2 regions of the Streptomyces sp. NPDC052910 genome follow, and region 1 is predicted to be linked to the other one. Evidence: predicted binding sites of a transcription regulator. Region 1 holds the regulator's gene; the other holds the start of a gene.
What was found. The regulator HspR, encoded in region 1, represses chaperone genes until heat shock. The targets are predictions, from matches to a motif close to TTGAGNNNNNNNNNCTCAA.
Positions count from the first base shown of each region.

Region 2: lon (endopeptidase La) is a predicted target of HspR. The motif match lies at 4,286-4,304, and genes of this name have one in related genera.

Region 1 is NZ_JBVJJR010000009.1:108,257-116,031, forward strand. It holds gene clpB (ATP-dependent chaperone ClpB) at 1-1,576, opposite strand, end outside; gene ACZ6X9_RS27695 (Uma2 family endonuclease) at 1,771-2,355, shown strand; gene ACZ6X9_RS27700 (pyridoxamine 5'-phosphate oxidase family protein) at 2,381-2,797, shown strand; gene ACZ6X9_RS27705 (GNAT family N-acetyltransferase) at 2,888-3,403, shown strand; gene ACZ6X9_RS27710 (endonuclease domain-containing protein) at 3,430-4,467, opposite strand; gene ACZ6X9_RS27715 (heat shock protein transcriptional repressor HspR) at 4,693-5,163, opposite strand; gene dnaJ (molecular chaperone DnaJ) at 5,169-6,338, opposite strand; gene grpE (nucleotide exchange factor GrpE) at 6,390-7,025, opposite strand; gene dnaK (molecular chaperone DnaK) at 7,022-7,775, opposite strand, start outside.
Region 2 is NZ_JBVJJR010000001.1:507,740-515,514, forward strand. It holds gene ACZ6X9_RS02160 (hypothetical protein) at 44-184, shown strand; partial or broken gene ACZ6X9_RS02165 (class I SAM-dependent methyltransferase) at 212-478, shown strand; gene ACZ6X9_RS02170 (Uma2 family endonuclease) at 751-1,494, opposite strand; gene lon (endopeptidase La) at 1,831-4,263, opposite strand; gene ACZ6X9_RS02180 (SDR family oxidoreductase) at 4,542-5,252, shown strand; gene ACZ6X9_RS02185 (YfbM family protein) at 5,314-5,817, shown strand; gene ACZ6X9_RS02190 (helix-turn-helix domain-containing protein) at 6,075-7,100, opposite strand; gene ACZ6X9_RS02195 (NAD(P)-dependent oxidoreductase) at 7,260-7,775, shown strand, end outside.

The sequences.
Region 1 (7,775 bases):
CCTGCTCGGCCTCCGCCTCCGCGGCCTCCTCCAGCTCCCGCTCGACGGCCGGGATCTCGCCGTAGAGCAGCTTGGACGCGGTGTCGAAGTCGCCGTCGCGCTGGGCGCGCTCGGCCTGCCCGCGCAGGTCGTCGAGGCGTTCCTTCAGCTCACCGACGCGGTTGAGGGACTGCTTCTCCTTCTCCCAGCGCGCGGTGAGCCCGCGCAGCTCCTCCTCCTTGTCGGCCAGGTCGCGGCGGAGCTTGTCCAGCCGCTCCTTGCTCGCCTCGTCCGTCTCGTTGCGGAGCGCCAGCTCCTCCATCTTCAGCCGGTCCACGGCCCGCTGGAGCTCGTCGATCTCCAGCGGCGAGGAGTCGATCTCCATCCGCAGCCGGGAGGCGGCCTCGTCGACCAGGTCGATCGCCTTGTCCGGCAGGAACCGGGAGGTGATGTAGCGGTCGGAGAGGGTGGCGGCGGCGACCAGCGCCGCGTCCGCGATCTGCACCTTGTGGTGCGCCTCGTAGCGGCCCTTGAGCCCGCGCAGGATCGCGATGGAGTCCTCCACCGACGGCTCGGCGACCAGCACCTGCTGGAAGCGCCGCTCCAGGGCCGGGTCCTTCTCGATCCGCTCCCGGTACTCGTCCAGCGTCGTCGCGCCCACCATGCGGAGCTCGCCGCGGGCGAGCATCGGCTTGAGCATGTTGCCCGCGTCCATCGCCGAGTCCCCGCCGGCGCCCGCGCCGACGACGGTGTGCAGCTCGTCGATGAAGGTGATGATCCGCCCCTCGCTGGCCTTGATCTCGGCCAGGACGGTCTTCAGCCGCTCCTCGAACTCGCCGCGGTACTTGGCGCCGGCCACCATCGCGCCCAGGTCCAGCGAGACCAGCCGCTTGTTCTTCAGCGACTCGGGGACGTCGCCCTTCACTATCCGCTGCGCCAGCCCCTCGACGACGGCCGTCTTGCCGACGCCCGGCTCGCCGATGAGCACCGGGTTGTTCTTGGTGCGGCGGGAGAGGACCTGCACCACGCGGCGGATCTCGTGGTCCCGCCCGATGACCGGGTCGAGCTTGCCGTCCCGCGCGGCCGCGGTGAAGTCCGTGCCGAACTTCTCCAGCGCCTTGTAGGTGCCCTCGGGGTCCGCGGTCGTCACCCGCTGCCCGCCGCGCGCCTTCTCGAACGCGTCGAGCAGCCGCTTGGCGGAGGCCCGCTGCTGCTCCAGCAGCTCGGCGATCCGGCCGCCCTTCGCGGCGAGTCCGATCAGCAGGTGCTCGGTGGAGACGTACTCGTCCCCCAGGTCCCGGGCCCGCTCCCCGGCGTCCACCAGTACGGCCTGCAACTCTCGGGTGGGCTGAGGCGGCGCCACGGTCGACCCCTGCACGCTCGGCAACCCGGCCAGCACCCGCTCGGCACCGCCACGCAGCACGGCGGCGTCCGCCTCCACGGCGGCCAGCAGGTCGAGCAGGTTCTCGTTCTCCTGCCCGGCCAGCAGGGCCAGCAGCAGGTGGGCGGGGGTCATATCGGCATGCCCGGCCGACACGGCCCGCTCATGGGCGGCGCTCAGCGCCTCACGGCTCTTGTTGGTCAGCTCGGCATCCACGACGGGGAGCTCCTCCTCGGGTTCGCTGCTACGTCCTGCTTCCATCAACGTGCGATAAGTTGAGTCTATTCCACTCAACCCTTGCCCCGGTAGTCCGCCCGGACTCCCCCTCTTGCGAGTGAACCGGTACGACGAAACGGCCCGCCACCGGTGGGAGGGGGCGATGCTGGCGTTCGACCACGGGGAGGTGCAGCATGACGGCCATGGCACAAGAGCCAGGGCTTATGACGCCGGAAGAGACCCTCCTGGACTACTTCCTGAACCTGGAGACCCCTGAGGGGTTCCGGGCACAGCTCATCGAGGGGGAGATCGTTGTGTCACCGGCACCGGATGGCAATCACGAGCATGCCTTCAGCCGTCTCGTCAGGCAGATCCTGCGCAAGTCGGCCACAGAGATGGACGTCTCCGGCAACAAGGGACTGAAGCTCCCTCGCGGTGGCCTGTGCCCCAAGAACTACGCGATCCCCGACGCGACGTTCACACCCGAGGAGCTCAACCTCTTCCGCGGCGCCCCCGACTGGATGCCTCCCGACGGCGTCGCTCTTGTCGTGGAGGTGACCAGCACCAGGTCCGAGCGCGACCGCACCGCCAAGCGCCACTGCTACGCCCGCGCAGCCATTCCCCTCTACCTCCTCGTGGACCGCGACGAGAGCACGGTGACCCTCTTCGCCGAGCCGGCGCGGGAGGACTACGCGGAAGTGCACAGCGTCCCCTTCGGCAAGTCGCTCCCCCTCCCCGCTCCCTTCGACTTCGATCTCGACACCACCGATTTCCTCTGAGCCCCGGCCCACTACCCTGGCGGCCATGGCCTACGACCTCCACAACCTGCCGGACGCCTATGTCGCGTTCTGGCGCGAGCGCCATTTCCCGACCCTCACCACCCTCCGCCGCAACGGCACACCGCACGTCGTGCCGGTGGGTGCCACGTTCGACCCGGAGGCACGCATAGCCCGGGTGATCACCCGCAAGCAGAGCGTCAAGGTCGGCAACATCCTCGCCGCCGGCCCGGACGGCCTCCGCGTCGCGCTCTGCCAGGTCGCTCCGGGCGGGCAGTGGGCCACCCTGGAAGGCACGGCCGTCGTCCGCACGGAGCCGGACGCCATCGCCGACGCGGTCGCCCGGTACGCCGAACGCTATGAGCGGACCCCGGAGCCCAACCCCGACCGCGTCCTGATCGAGATCGCGGTCAGCCGCGCGATGGGTTCCCAGCGCATCTCCTGAAGGCCCGCAATTCCGCACCCTCTCCCCGGAGTTGAACATCGCCCGATATCGCCGCCGCGCCACGCCGGCCCGCGATTTAGGATGCCCCGCATGGTTCCCGTGCACTGCGAGCCCGTCACCGCCGACACCTACGAGGCGGTGATAGCCCTCGACGTCCTGCCCGGCCAGCGCGACTACGTCGCCCCGAACGTCCGCTCGCTGGCGGACGCGTGGGCCTGCCCGGCGGCGGAGCCGCTCGCGCTCCGCCAGGGCTCGGAGCTGATCGGGTTCGCCCTCCTGAAGCCGGTGGACGAGGCTCCCGGGACCGTCACGCTCTGCCGGTACATGATCGACCACCGCTTCCAGGGCCGTCGACTCGGCCACGCCGGCCTCGCCGCCGTCCTCGGCCGCGTCCGGGCGGCCGGCCACACCCGCGTCCGGCTGACCGTCGTCCCCGGCAACCACGTCGCCTTCCGCCTCTACCGCGCGGCGGGCTTCGGCGAGACGGGCGACCTGGAGGACGGCGAGATCGTCCTGACTCTGGACCTCACCCGGGGCGCCGCCCCTCGGCTCCCCCGAAGCGCCGCCTCTCGGCCCGGGCGAGGTGCCACCCCGCCGCCCGAGTAGTCGTCGCACCCGGTGGCTCCACCGCCTCACGAAGCCGGCCCCCATCCCACCGTCACCCCGCTCCCCACATGCGCCGCACTCCCAACGCCTCCAGCGCCTCCAGCGCCTCCAGCGGTTTCCAAGGCCCGCCGGACGGTCCGGACCATCGTCACCGGTCGGAGGAAGACGTCGTCGGCCGTGAACCGGAGGACCCGCCGTACCTCGGGGCAGCGCACCAGCTCGTTGTACCGGGTGGTGTCCCGCTGGTGCCGGGCCCGGTCGCCGTGCCAGGCGTAACCCTCGATCTCCACCACCAGGCCCCGGCCCCTGAAGAAGAAGTCCGGATACACCCTGCGCCCGCCGGGAAGCGCCAACTCGGCCTGCGATTCCGGGTGCAGTCCCGCGTCGTGCATCCGCAGCCGGGCGATCGTCTCCGCCGGGGAGCCCGCCCGCTCGTCGGCGAGGGCCAGCCAGTCCAGGGCCCGTCTCCCCCCGCGCATCCCCGCACCGTCCCGCACCGCGTCCCGGACGGCGTCGAGGACGGTGAGCGGCCCGCGCGAACCCCCGTCGCCGTCGGGCCGGCGGCTCACCGCGGACTCCACCGCCACCAGCGCGTCATCCCGCGGCCCGGCCCGTAAGAGGTCGGCCAGGGTGCGCGGGACCGTCGTCACGGCCAGCCCGTCCCGGAGCGTCACCTCGTCCGGCCGGAGCCGCAGCCGGTGCAGCGCTCCCCGGCCGGCGGGCAGGCCGCCCCCGCCCGGTCCGATGAACTCCGGCCGCGCCGCCCGCCGCTCGATCCCGTGCACCACCGCCGCCGCCCAGTGGCTGACCACCAGCTCGGGCCGGGCCAGTTGATACGCCCACAACCGCTCCCACAGCCCGATCGTCCGCCCCGGCTCGGCGAACACCCCGGGGCACACGGTCCGCCAGCCGTCCCTCCGCAGCCGGCTCCGCAGCCCGGACCGGGACCAGCCCAGTCGTTCCGCCTGGGCCAGCGCCACCACACCCCGCTGCTCTCCCGCCAACGCCCCCACCGCCGCCACCGCCGCCCGCTTCCGTGACTCTCCGCACTTTTTCGCACTCATACTCACTGAGTGTGACGGTCTTCGAGAGCGGCCACCAGCCCTGTGGAAAACCCCCTGTGGGAGAAACGTTCACGCAGCCCCGGGAAATCGCCCCACGCCAAGCGCCCGCCCCCGCAAGCAGCCCAACCCCCCGAAAACACCGGCGGAACACCGGCGGACACAGCGAAGAGGCCCACCTCCCTCACGGGCGGTGGGCCTCTCACGGGCTCCCGGGGAACGGACGGATCAGCGCTCCCGCTTCGGCGGATGCCAGACGACCAGCGCACTCGTCTGCTGCATCTCCTGGTACGGGACCAGGTCCCGCCGGTACGAGGCGTGCACCGCCGCCTCGCGCTGCCGCATCGCGGCGGCGGCGCCGTCGACGACGGACTGGAGCTCGGCGACCCGCGCCGACAGCGCGGCCACCTGGTTCTCCAGCTCGATGATGCGCTTGATGCCGGCCAGGTTGATGCCCTCGTCCTGCGACAACTGCTGCACCTGCCGGAGCAGTTGGATGTCACGGGCCGAGTAGCGGCGGCCGCGCCCGGCCGTGCGGTCGGGCGAGACCAGGCCGAGGCGGTCGTACTGGCGCAGGGTCTGCGGGTGCAGGCCCGAGAGCTGAGCCGCGACCGAGATGACGTACACGGGCGACTCATCGGTCAGCTCGTACGGCTGAGCGGGTTCGAAGCGCCGACGGGTGCGGCCGTCGCCGTTCATCACGGTCACTCTCCCTTCGCCGCCCGGAACAGCTCCGCGCGCGGGTCCTCACCCGCCGTGGCGTCGCGGAAGGTCTCCAGGGCGTCCCTGGCCTTGTCGTCGAGATCCTTGGGAACCACGACCTCCACGGTGACCAGCAGGTCGCCGCGGGTGCCGTCCTTGCGGACCGCGCCCTTGCCGCGGGCCCGCATGGTGCGTCCGTTGGGCGTGCCCGGCGGGATCCGCAGGGTGACCGGCGGTCCGCCGAGGGTGGGCACCTTCACCTCGCCGCCGAGCGCCGCCTCCGGGAAGGTGACGGGCACGGTGACCGTGAGGTTGTCGCCCTTGCGTCCGAAGACCGGGTGCGTGCCGACGTGCACCACGACGTACAGGTCGCCGTTGGGCCCGCCGCGCTCGCCCGGTGCTCCCTTGCCGCGCAGCCGGATCCGCTGGCCGTCGGAGACGCCCGCCGGGATCCGGACCTGCATGGTGCGGGAGGAGGTGGCCCGGCCGCTGCCCTTGCAGACGTCACAGGGGTTCTCGGGGATCAGCCCGCGGCCCTTGCAGTCCGGGCAGGGGTCGGTGAGCGAGAAGCCGCCGCCGGCGCCGCGCGACACCTGGCCGGTGCCCACGCAGGTCGGGCAGACCCGCGGGGTGCCGGCCTTGTCGCCGGTGCCGGAGCACGCCTTGCAGGCCGCCGAGGAGGACATCCGCAGCGGGACCGTGGCCCCGTCCACCGCCTCGGTGAAGCTGAGCGTCACCTCGGACTCGATGTCCTGCCCGCGGCGCGGCTGGGTGCGCGTGGTGCCGCCGCGGTTGAACAGGCCGCCGAAGACATCGCCCAGTCCGCCGCCGAAGCCACCGGCCCCCGCCCCGCCCTGGGCGCCCCCGAAGAGGTCGCCCAGGTCGAAGTTGAAGGAGCCGCCGGCACCACCCGGACCGGGCCGGAAGCCACCATTGCCGAAGAGCGCCCGCGCCTCGTCGTATTCCTTGCGGCGCTTGGGATCCGCGAGGACGTCGTACGCCTCGGAGATCTCCTTGAACCGCTCCTCGGCCGAGGCGTCGCCCTTGTTGGCGTCCGGGTGGAACTCGCGGGCGAGCTTCCGGTACGCCTTCTTGATGTCGGCCTCGGCCGCGTCCTTGGGCACGCCGAGGACCTTGTAGTAGTCCTTCTCCACGAAGTCCTTGGTGCTCATCCCCGGCGTCCCTCCTCCCGGTGCGTGCGGTCAGTGCCGTGCGTCATCGCGTCAGCCCTCGTCCGGGCCACCGCTCTCCTCGTCCGACTCGCCCTCGGCCTTGCCCTGGGCGCCCGGCTGCGGCTCGGCGACGGCGACCCGCGCGGGGCGGATCGTGCGCTCGCCGATGCGATACCCCGGCTGCAGGATCTGCACGCACGTCGTCTCGGTGACGTCCGGCGCGTAGCTGTGCATCAGGGCTTCGTGGATCAGCGGGTCGAAGGGCTCGCCCTCCTTGCCGAACTGCTGGAGGCCCATCTTCGCCACGACCGTCTCCAGGGACTCGGCGACGGACTTGAAGCCGCCGACGAGCTCGCCGTGGTCACGGGCGCGGCCGATGTCGTCGAGCGTGGGGAGCAGTTCCGACAGGAGGTTCGCCACGGCGACCTCCTTGACCTGCACCCGGTCGCGCTCGACGCGCCGGCGGTAGTTCTGGTACTCCGCCTGGAGCCGCTGGAGGTCGGCGGTGCGCTCGTTGAGCGCGGCCTGCGCCTGGTCCAGTTGCGCCTGGAGGCCTACCTCGACCAGCTCCTCCCCGGCCGGGGCCGGGCCCGCCTTGTCGGCGGGACCGGCGCCCTTCTCGTCGGCCGAGTCGTCGGAGGGAGTGCCTTCAGGCTTTTCGTCGAAGCCCGGGGTCTCCTCCGTCACGCCGACGCACCGCCCTTCGGCTTGTCCTCGTCGACGATCTCGGCGTCGACGACGTCGTCGTCGGCCTTGGCCTGCTGGCCCGCACCGGCGCCGGCGGCACCCTCGGCGCCCGGGGCACCCTGGGCGGCCTGCGCGTCGGCGTAGAGGGCCTGGCCGAGCTTCTGGCTGACGGCGGCGACCTTCTCGGACGCGGTGCGGATCTCGGCGGAATCCTCGCCCTTGAGCTTCTCCTTCAGCTCGGCGACGGCGGTCTCGACCTCGGTCTTGACGTCACCGGGGACCTTGTCCGCGTTGTCCTTGAGGAACTTCTCCGTCTGGTAGACGAGCTGCTCGGCCTGGTTGCGGGTCTCGGCGGCCTCGCGGCGCTTGTGGTCCTCCTCCGCGTACTTCTCGGCCTCCTCGCGCATCCGGTCGACCTCGTCCTTCGGCAGCGAGGAGCCGCCGGTGACGGTCATCTTCTGCTCCTTGCCCGTGCCGAGGTCCTTCGCGGCCACGTGCATGATGCCGTTGGCGTCGATGTCGAAGGTGACCTCGATCTGCGGGACGCCGCGCGGGGCCGGGGGCAGACCGGTCAGCTCGAACATGCCGAGCTTCTTGTTGTACGCCGCGATCTCGCGCTCGCCCTGGTAGACCTGGATCTGCACGGACGGCTGGTTGTCCTCGGCCGTCGTGAAGATCTCGGAGCGCTTGGTCGGAATCGTGGTGTTGCGCTCGATCAGCTTGGTCATGATGCCGCCCTTGGTCTCGATG
Region 2 (7,775 bases), on a different contig from region 1:
CGCGCCGACGCGGTCGCCGGCACCGGCGTCGTACAGTGCCGCCATGACGCACAGCGGTGAAGACCGCCCGGGCGAGCCGGACCGCGCGCGGCGGGCCGTCTTCGGTGAGGCCGCCGAGGAGTACGACGCCGCCCGGCCCGGGTATCCAAGCCGGCTGTTCTCCGATGTCCTGGCGTTCGCGTGACGCGGTACGGAGGGTGCCGTCGAGGCGCTGGAGGTCGGCGCGGGTACCGGGAAGGCGACCTTGGCGTTCGCCGCGCTCGGCGTGCCGGTGACGGCGGTCGAGCCGGACCCGCGCATGGCCACCGTCCTGGCGCGGCACTGCGCGGGCCGCCCCGATGTCAGCGTGCACGTCGGCGACTTCGAGACCTGGGACCTGGCCGGCCGCCGTTTCGGGCTCCTGTTCTCGGCCCAGGCGTGGCACTGGGTGGACCCGGAGGTCCGTTGGTCACGGGCCCGGTCCGCACTCCGCCCCGGCGGCTCGCTCGCCCTCTTCCGGAACGACTGGTACATCCCCGACGAGAACCTGCGGCACGAACTCGCGGCCCATCATGACCGGTTACTGCCCGAACGTCCCCCGCACTCGATCCTCGACGAGCGGCCGCGCGAGTCGGACCGGGGCGAGGAGTCCTGGATCACCGCGGAGCTCCGCGCGCACGCCGGCTTCTCAGATCCCGTCCACCGCTCCTACACCACGGCACACGAGCGTTCCACCACCGGCTTCACTGCCCTGCTGACTTCCCTCTCCTTCTACCGCGCCCAGCCGGAGGCCACCCGCCGCAGCCTGCTCGCCGAGGTCGCACGGATCGTCGACGCGCACGGCGGCCACGTCCGCCTGACGACGAGGACGGGGCTGTGCCTGGCGCGCACGCGGTCCTGAGGAAGCGGGTCGCCGCGTTCACTCGTGCGCGAACTCCGCGGTTTCCACGGCGAGTCCGACACCGTTTCCGTGAGGTCGATCCGGTCGCCGAACTTCACGGCGGGCTCCAGGCGGTACGCTCCGTCCTTCGGGTCCCTGTAGATGTGACACAGCCCTGTGTACGGGTCGACGATCAGGAGCACCGGGACTCCGGCCGCCGCGTAGGCGTCCTTCTTGGGCCCGTAGTCGTTGCGCGCGGTGTCCTTGGAGATCACTTCGGTGACGAAGGCGACATCCTGGTACGTCCAACGCCCCTGGGCGTTCTTCTCCGCGCCTTCCTTCAGGAGTACGACGTCGGCGGCGAAGCCGTTCAGGTGGCCGGGGAAGTCGATGCGGACGTCCGATTTGATCTGCCGCCGCGGAAACTCGGCCCTGAGCTGGTCGTAGATAGTGGCGATGATGTCCCAGTGATTGTCCCGTTGCGGCGACCTGTAGATGGCCCCCTCGACGATCTCCACCTTGTAGCCCTCGGGGACGGGCATCCGCTTCAGCCAGTCGAACATCGCGTCCAGACTCAGCTCGTCGCTATCGGCCATCTCGATCAGCTCGATCCTGTCGGTCAGCTCGATGGTCACCGTGCGCTCCTCCCTGCCGCCGCGCAGTGCGGGCAGCCGCGCAATACAACGGTACGCACGCCACGCAGATACGCCCTGCCTGCGAAAACCACGGCGCTCGGTCGTCGGGTCCGGTGGGCTCCCGCACGCCGGTCTACGTCGTCGTTCGACCGTTACCGTCCTCCACCGGCGGGACCGAGGGGGAGCCATGCCCCGCGGGTGACGGCCGTCCTGGCTCATCCCGTGGGCGGAACGGGTGAGGCGGGCGTCGAAGTTCGTCACCTATTCGGCAACGGACCGCCGGAGCGCGGCGTTCCCGCGATCCGACGGCCCGTCGGAAAAGGCAGTGAGCGCCGCCTACGCGGCCAGCGGCACCTTCGTCTCGACCGCCGTGTCCGCCGGTTCCAGGGCCAACTCCAGCACCTGCCGGACGTCCGACACCGCGTGGACGTCCAGCTTCTCCAGGACCTCGGCGGGGACGTCGTCCAGGTCGGGCTCGTTGCGCTTGGGGATGACGACGGTGGTGACGCCCGCCCGGTGTGCGGCCAGCAGCTTCTGCTTGACGCCGCCGATCGGCAGGACGCGCCCGGTCAGCGAGACCTCGCCGGTCATCGCGACGTCCGGGCGGACCCGGCGGCCGGAGAGCAGGGACGCCAGGGCCGTCGTCATCGTGATGCCGGCGCTCGGCCCGTCCTTGGGGACGGCGCCCGCCGGGACGTGCAGGTGGACGCCGCGTTCCTTGAGGTCACCGACCGGAAGCTCCAGTTCCGCGCCGTGCGAGCGGAGGAAGGAGAGGGCGATCCGCGCGGACTCCTTCATCACGTCGCCGAGCTGGCCGGTGAGGGTCAGCCCGGCGGCGCCCGTCTCCGGGTCGGCGAGGGACGCCTCGACGAAGAGGACGTCGCCGCCCGCGCCGGTGACGGCCAGACCGGTGGCCACGCCCGGGACGGAGGTGCGCCGCTCGGCCGGGTCCTGAGCGGACTCGGGCGTGTGGTGCGGCCGGCCGATCAGCGGGCGGAGTTCGTCCGCGCCGATCGCGAAGGGCAGTTCCCGCTCCCCGAGTTCGTGCTTCGCCGCGACCTTGCGGAGCAGCCGGGCCAGGTACCGCTCCAGGGTGCGGACGCCCGCCTCGCGGGTGTACTCGCCGGCGAGCCGGCGCAGCGCCGCGTCGTCCACCGTGACCTCGCCGGGCTCCAGGCCCGCCCGCTCCCGTTGCCGGGGCAGCAGGTGGTCGCGGGCGATGACGACCTTTTCGTCCTCGGTGTAGCCGTCGAGGCGGACGAGCTCCATCCGGTCGAGCAGGGGCTGCGGGATGGCTTCCAGGACGTTGGCGGTGGCGAGGAAGACCACGTCGGAGAGGTCGAGTTCGACCTCCAGGTAGTGGTCGCGGAAGGTGTGGTTCTGCGCGGGGTCGAGGACCTCCAGGAGCGCCGCGGCGGGGTCGCCGCGGAAGTCGGAGCCGACCTTGTCGATCTCGTCGAGGAGGACGACCGGGTTCATCGAACCGGCCTCCTTGACGGCGCGCACGATACGGCCGGGGAGCGCGCCGACGTACGTACGCCGGTGGCCGCGGATCTCCGCCTCGTCCCGGACACCGCCGAGCGCCACCCGGACGAACTCCCGCCCCATGGCCTTGGCGACACTCTCGCCGAGCGACGTCTTCCCGACGCCGGGCGGCCCGACGAGCGCGAGCACCGCGCCCCCGCGCCGTCCCCCGATCACGCCCAGCCCCCGGTCGGCGCGCCGCTTGCGCACGGCCAGGTACTCGGTGATCCGCTCCTTGACGTCGTCCAGGCCCGCGTGGTCCGCGTCGAGCACGGCCCGGGCGCCCGGGATGTCGTACGAGTCCTCGGTGCGCCGGTTCCACGGCATCTCCAGGACGGTGTCGAGCCAGGTGCGGATCCAGCCGCTCTCGGGGCTCTGGTCGGAGGCCCGCTCCAGCTTGTCGACCTCCTTCAGGGCCACCTCCCGTACCTTCTCCGGCAGGTCGGCGGCCTCCACCCGGGACCGGTAGTCGTCGGACTCGCCGCCCGGCTCCCCGTTGAGCTCGGCCAGCTCCTTGCGGACGGCCTCCAACTGGCGGCGGAGCAGGAACTCGCGCTGCTGCTTGTCGACGCCCTCCTGGACGTCCTTGGCGATGGACTCGGCGACGTCCTGCTCGGCGAGGTGGTCACCGAGCTGCTTCACGGCGAGCCTCAGCCGCGCGACCGGGTCGGCGGTCTCCAGCAGCTCGACGCGCTGGGCGACGGTGAGGAAGGGCGAGTAGCCGGAGTTGTCGGCGAGCTGGGCGGGGTCGTCGATCTGCTGGACGCGGTCCACCACCTGCCATGCGCCGCGCTTGCGGAGCCAACTGGTGGCGAGCGCCTTGTACTCCTTCATCAGCTCGGTGACGGCGCCCGGCAGCGGATCGGGGGTGACCTCCTCGACGGCCGTGCCCTCCACCCAGAGCGCGGCACCCGGCCCGGTGGTCCCGGCCCCGATCCGCACTCGGCGGACACCGCGGATGAGGGCGCCCGGATCCCCGTCGGAGAGCCGGCCGACCTGCTCCACCGTGCCCAGGGTGCCGATGCCCGCATAGGTGCCGTCGACGCGCGGGACGAGCAGCACGCGCGGCTTCCCGCCGCCTCGCGCCCCACCCTGCGCCGCGGCTTGCGCCGCCTCGACGGCCGCGCGCACCTCGGAGTCGGTCAGATCCAGCGGAACGACCATCCCCGGCAGGACGACCTCGTCGTCGAGCGGCAGCACGGGCAGGGTCAGTGACGCATTGCTGTCAACGGCCTCAGCAGCCATGATCTCCCCTTCGGCAGGCAAGTTGAGCTCTGCTGACTCAATGCTTCTGAGCTCAGGGATGTTCCCCGCTTCTTGTTCGCTGTGAGCGATCAGCCGACTCGCGCGCGGCGGCGGGCCGGTCACCTCCACCGGCCGTGGGGTCACGAGGACACCGCGACGGTTCGCGAGGACTACGTCCGAGGACGCAGCCCTGCTGCGCCGCGGGCCTGATCCGCGGGCGCGGGATGACGGCATAGCGTTCCGTCCGGGTCATGGACCGTCCGCACAGGGGAGAGAACATGAACACCGCCGCCGCACCGGTATCGCTGGTCACCGGCGCCAACCGGGGAATCGGCCGGGAGACGGCACGTCAGCTCGCGGCGCTGGGCCACACCGTCCTGCTGTGCGCCCGCCGCCCGGAGAAGGCCGAGCAGGCCGTCGCCGATCTGGCCCCCGGGGTCTCCGGCAGGCTGCTGCCCTGCCGGCTGGACGTGACCGACGCCGACGGCGTCCGTGCCCTCGCCGGCCGGGTGGAGGAAGAGTTCGGGCGCCTCGACGTCCTCGTCAACAACGCCGCCATCGACTACGACATCGGCCGGCGCGCCGTCTCCGCCGACCTCGACGACGTCCGGCACACCCTGGAGACCAACCTCTTCGGCCCCTGGCGCACCACGCAGGCGTTCCTGCCGCTGCTGCGCCGTTCGCCCCACCCCCGCCTGGTGAACGTCTCCAGCGAGGCCGGGTCCCTGGAGCGCATGTCCGGGGGAACCCCGGCCTACGGAGTCTCGAAGGCGGCCCTCAACGCCCTCACCCGCAAGCTCGCCGACGAACTGGGCGCCGAACGGATTTTGGTCAACGCCGTCTGTCCGGGCTGGATCGCCACCGACATGGGCGGCCCGGGCGGAGGTCCCGTCGAGCGGGGCGCCGCCAGTGTCGTCTGGGCCGCCACCCTGCCCGATTCCGGTCCCACCGGCGGCTTCTTCCGGGAAGGCCGGCCTCTGGCCTGGTAGGAGCGCGGGCGGACGCGCAGGCCGGAGCCCGTTGTCAGTGGTCGCCCCTACGCTCTGGAACATGGGAATGACCGGTCAGTACCTGCGTCTCGCACCCGCCGACTACGCCCGCGCCCTCGCCGACCCGCGCTGGGCCGTGAACCACGCCTACGGCTGCCTCGACGCCGAACCCGTGGAGCAGCCGGAGCCCGCGGCGGCCCGGGCCCTCGACACGGACAAGATGTGGCACGGGCTGGCCTTCCTGCTGGACCGCGTCGACTTCCCGGTGGACGTCGTCTTCGGCGAGGAGCCGGTCCCCGGCGCGGGCGACTGGGGGTGCGGGCCGCCGCGCCACCTGTCCCCCGCCCGGGTGGCGGAGGCCGCCGCCGCGCTGGCCCGGATACCCTCGGACCGGCTCCTGGAGGGAGTCGGTCCGGCCGACCTGGCCCGGGAGGAGATCTACCCGACGTTGGTGTGGGAGCGCGGTGAGTCGCTGCGGTACATCACCGCCGAGTACGAGCGGCTGGTGCCGTTCTTCGGGGCCGCGGCCCGGGAGGGGGACGGCATGTTTCTGTGGATCCATTAGCGGTTGAACCCATTTGCCGATGACTGGATCCACTTGCGGTGGAACCACTTGCGGTGGGATCCGGCAGTGGCTGGAGTGGCTGGACCGCGCCGGCGGCCCGGTCGGTCGGCCGGCCGCCGGATCCGCCGGCGCCGGTCTCGGGCCCGTTCGCCGACCCCTGATCCGTCAGCCCGGCCCCGTCAACCGGGTTGCGGGTGCGTCCGGTTCGGGCCACCGGCCGGGCCCGTCCGTCCGTCCGTCCGTCCGTCCGTCAGACACTACGCCCGCACGGCAGCCGGCCCTGACGTCCGGCGCGGCCTGGCGGGCCGCCCGCCGTGCCCGGGGAAGGCCCGGCGGTAGTCCGTCGGAGTGACGCCGAAGTGCAGCGTGAAGTGGCGGCGCAGGTTGGCGGCCGTACCCAGGCCGCTCAGTTGGCCCACCCGTTCCACCGGGAGCGCGGTGGCCTCCAGGAGCGACTGGGCGCGGGCCAACCGCTGGGAGAGGAGCCACTGGAGGGGGGTGGTGCCGGTGGCGGCCTGGAGGCGGCGGAAGAAGGTGCGGGGGCTCATGCCCGCGCGGGCGGCCAAGTCGTCGACGGTGAGCGGCTCGTCGAGGCGCTCGGTCGCCCACTGCAGGACGGGCGCCAGGCCGTCGTCACCGGTCTCGGGGACGGCCACCTGGACGAACTGGGCCTGCCCGCCGGGCCGGTGCGCGGGGACGACGAGCCGCCGGGCGAGCTGGTTGGCGACGTGGGCGCCCAGGTCGCGGCGGACGAGGTGGAGGCAGAGGTCGAGACCGGCCGTGACGCCGGCGCTGGTGAGGACGTCGCCGTCGTCCACATAGAGCACCGAGTCGTCCACCGTCACCTCGGGATGGCGGCGGGCCAGGGCCTCGGTGTGCATCCAGTGGGCGGTCGCCCGGCGGCCGTCGAGGATTCCCGCGGCGGCCAGGGCGAAGGCTCCGGCGCACAGGGAGACCATCCGCGCGCCCCGGTCGGCGGCGCGTCGCAGCGCGCGCAGGAGCTCGTCCGGCAGTTCGCGCTCCCCGTCCACACACGCCTCGGGGACGGACGGAATGATCACGGTGTCGGCGCCGTCCAGCCCCTCCGGCCCGTAGGGCGTCCGGAGGGTGAAGCCGAGCGGGCCGGGCGGCGGCTGGTCCGGGGACGGGCCCGCGGCACACAGCCGCAAGTCGTACCAGGGGTCGGCGAGATCGGGGTGCGGGATCCCGAAGACGGTGCAGACCACCCCCAGTTCGTACAGGTCCCAGTAGGGGACGTCGTCGTCGATCACCGCCACGGCCACGGAACCAGCGCTCATGCCGGGAAGCCTAGTGGCAGGAATTTTGCGGAGGCGGTCAGCCCTGCCACTGTCGGGGGCGCGCCCACGCTGGAAACGTAGGGGTCACCCGAGAGCACGTCCTCTCAAGTCCCAGTAATTCCCCATGAAACGGGTGACTTTTCCATGAGCACGAAGGTGACCGTCCTCGGCCTGGGCTCGATGGGCACCGCGCTGGCCGGTGCGTTCCTGGCGGCCGGCCACCGCACGACCGTCTGGAACCGCACGGCGGGCAAGGCCGCCGCCCTGGTGGAGAAGGGTGCCATCGAGGCGCCGGACGCCGCCGCGGCCGTCGCGGCGAGCCCGCTGGTGGTCGTCTGCCTCGCCACCTACGACACCGTCCACGAAGTCCTGGACCCGCTGGCCGGCGACCTGGCCGGCCGGACCGTCGTCAACCTCACCTCCGGTTCCCCGGAGCAGGCCGCCGAGGCCGCCCGCCGGGCCGAACAGCACGGCTTCCGCTACCTCGACGGCGCGATCATGACGACGCCGCCCGGCGTCGGCAACCCCGACTTCATGTTCCTCTACAGCGGCTCCCCGGAGGCCCTCGCCGAGCACCGCGCGACGCTCGCCGCGCTCGGCGACCCGGTGGACCTGGGCGCCGACGTCACCCTGGCCTCCCTCTACGACACCGCGCTGCTC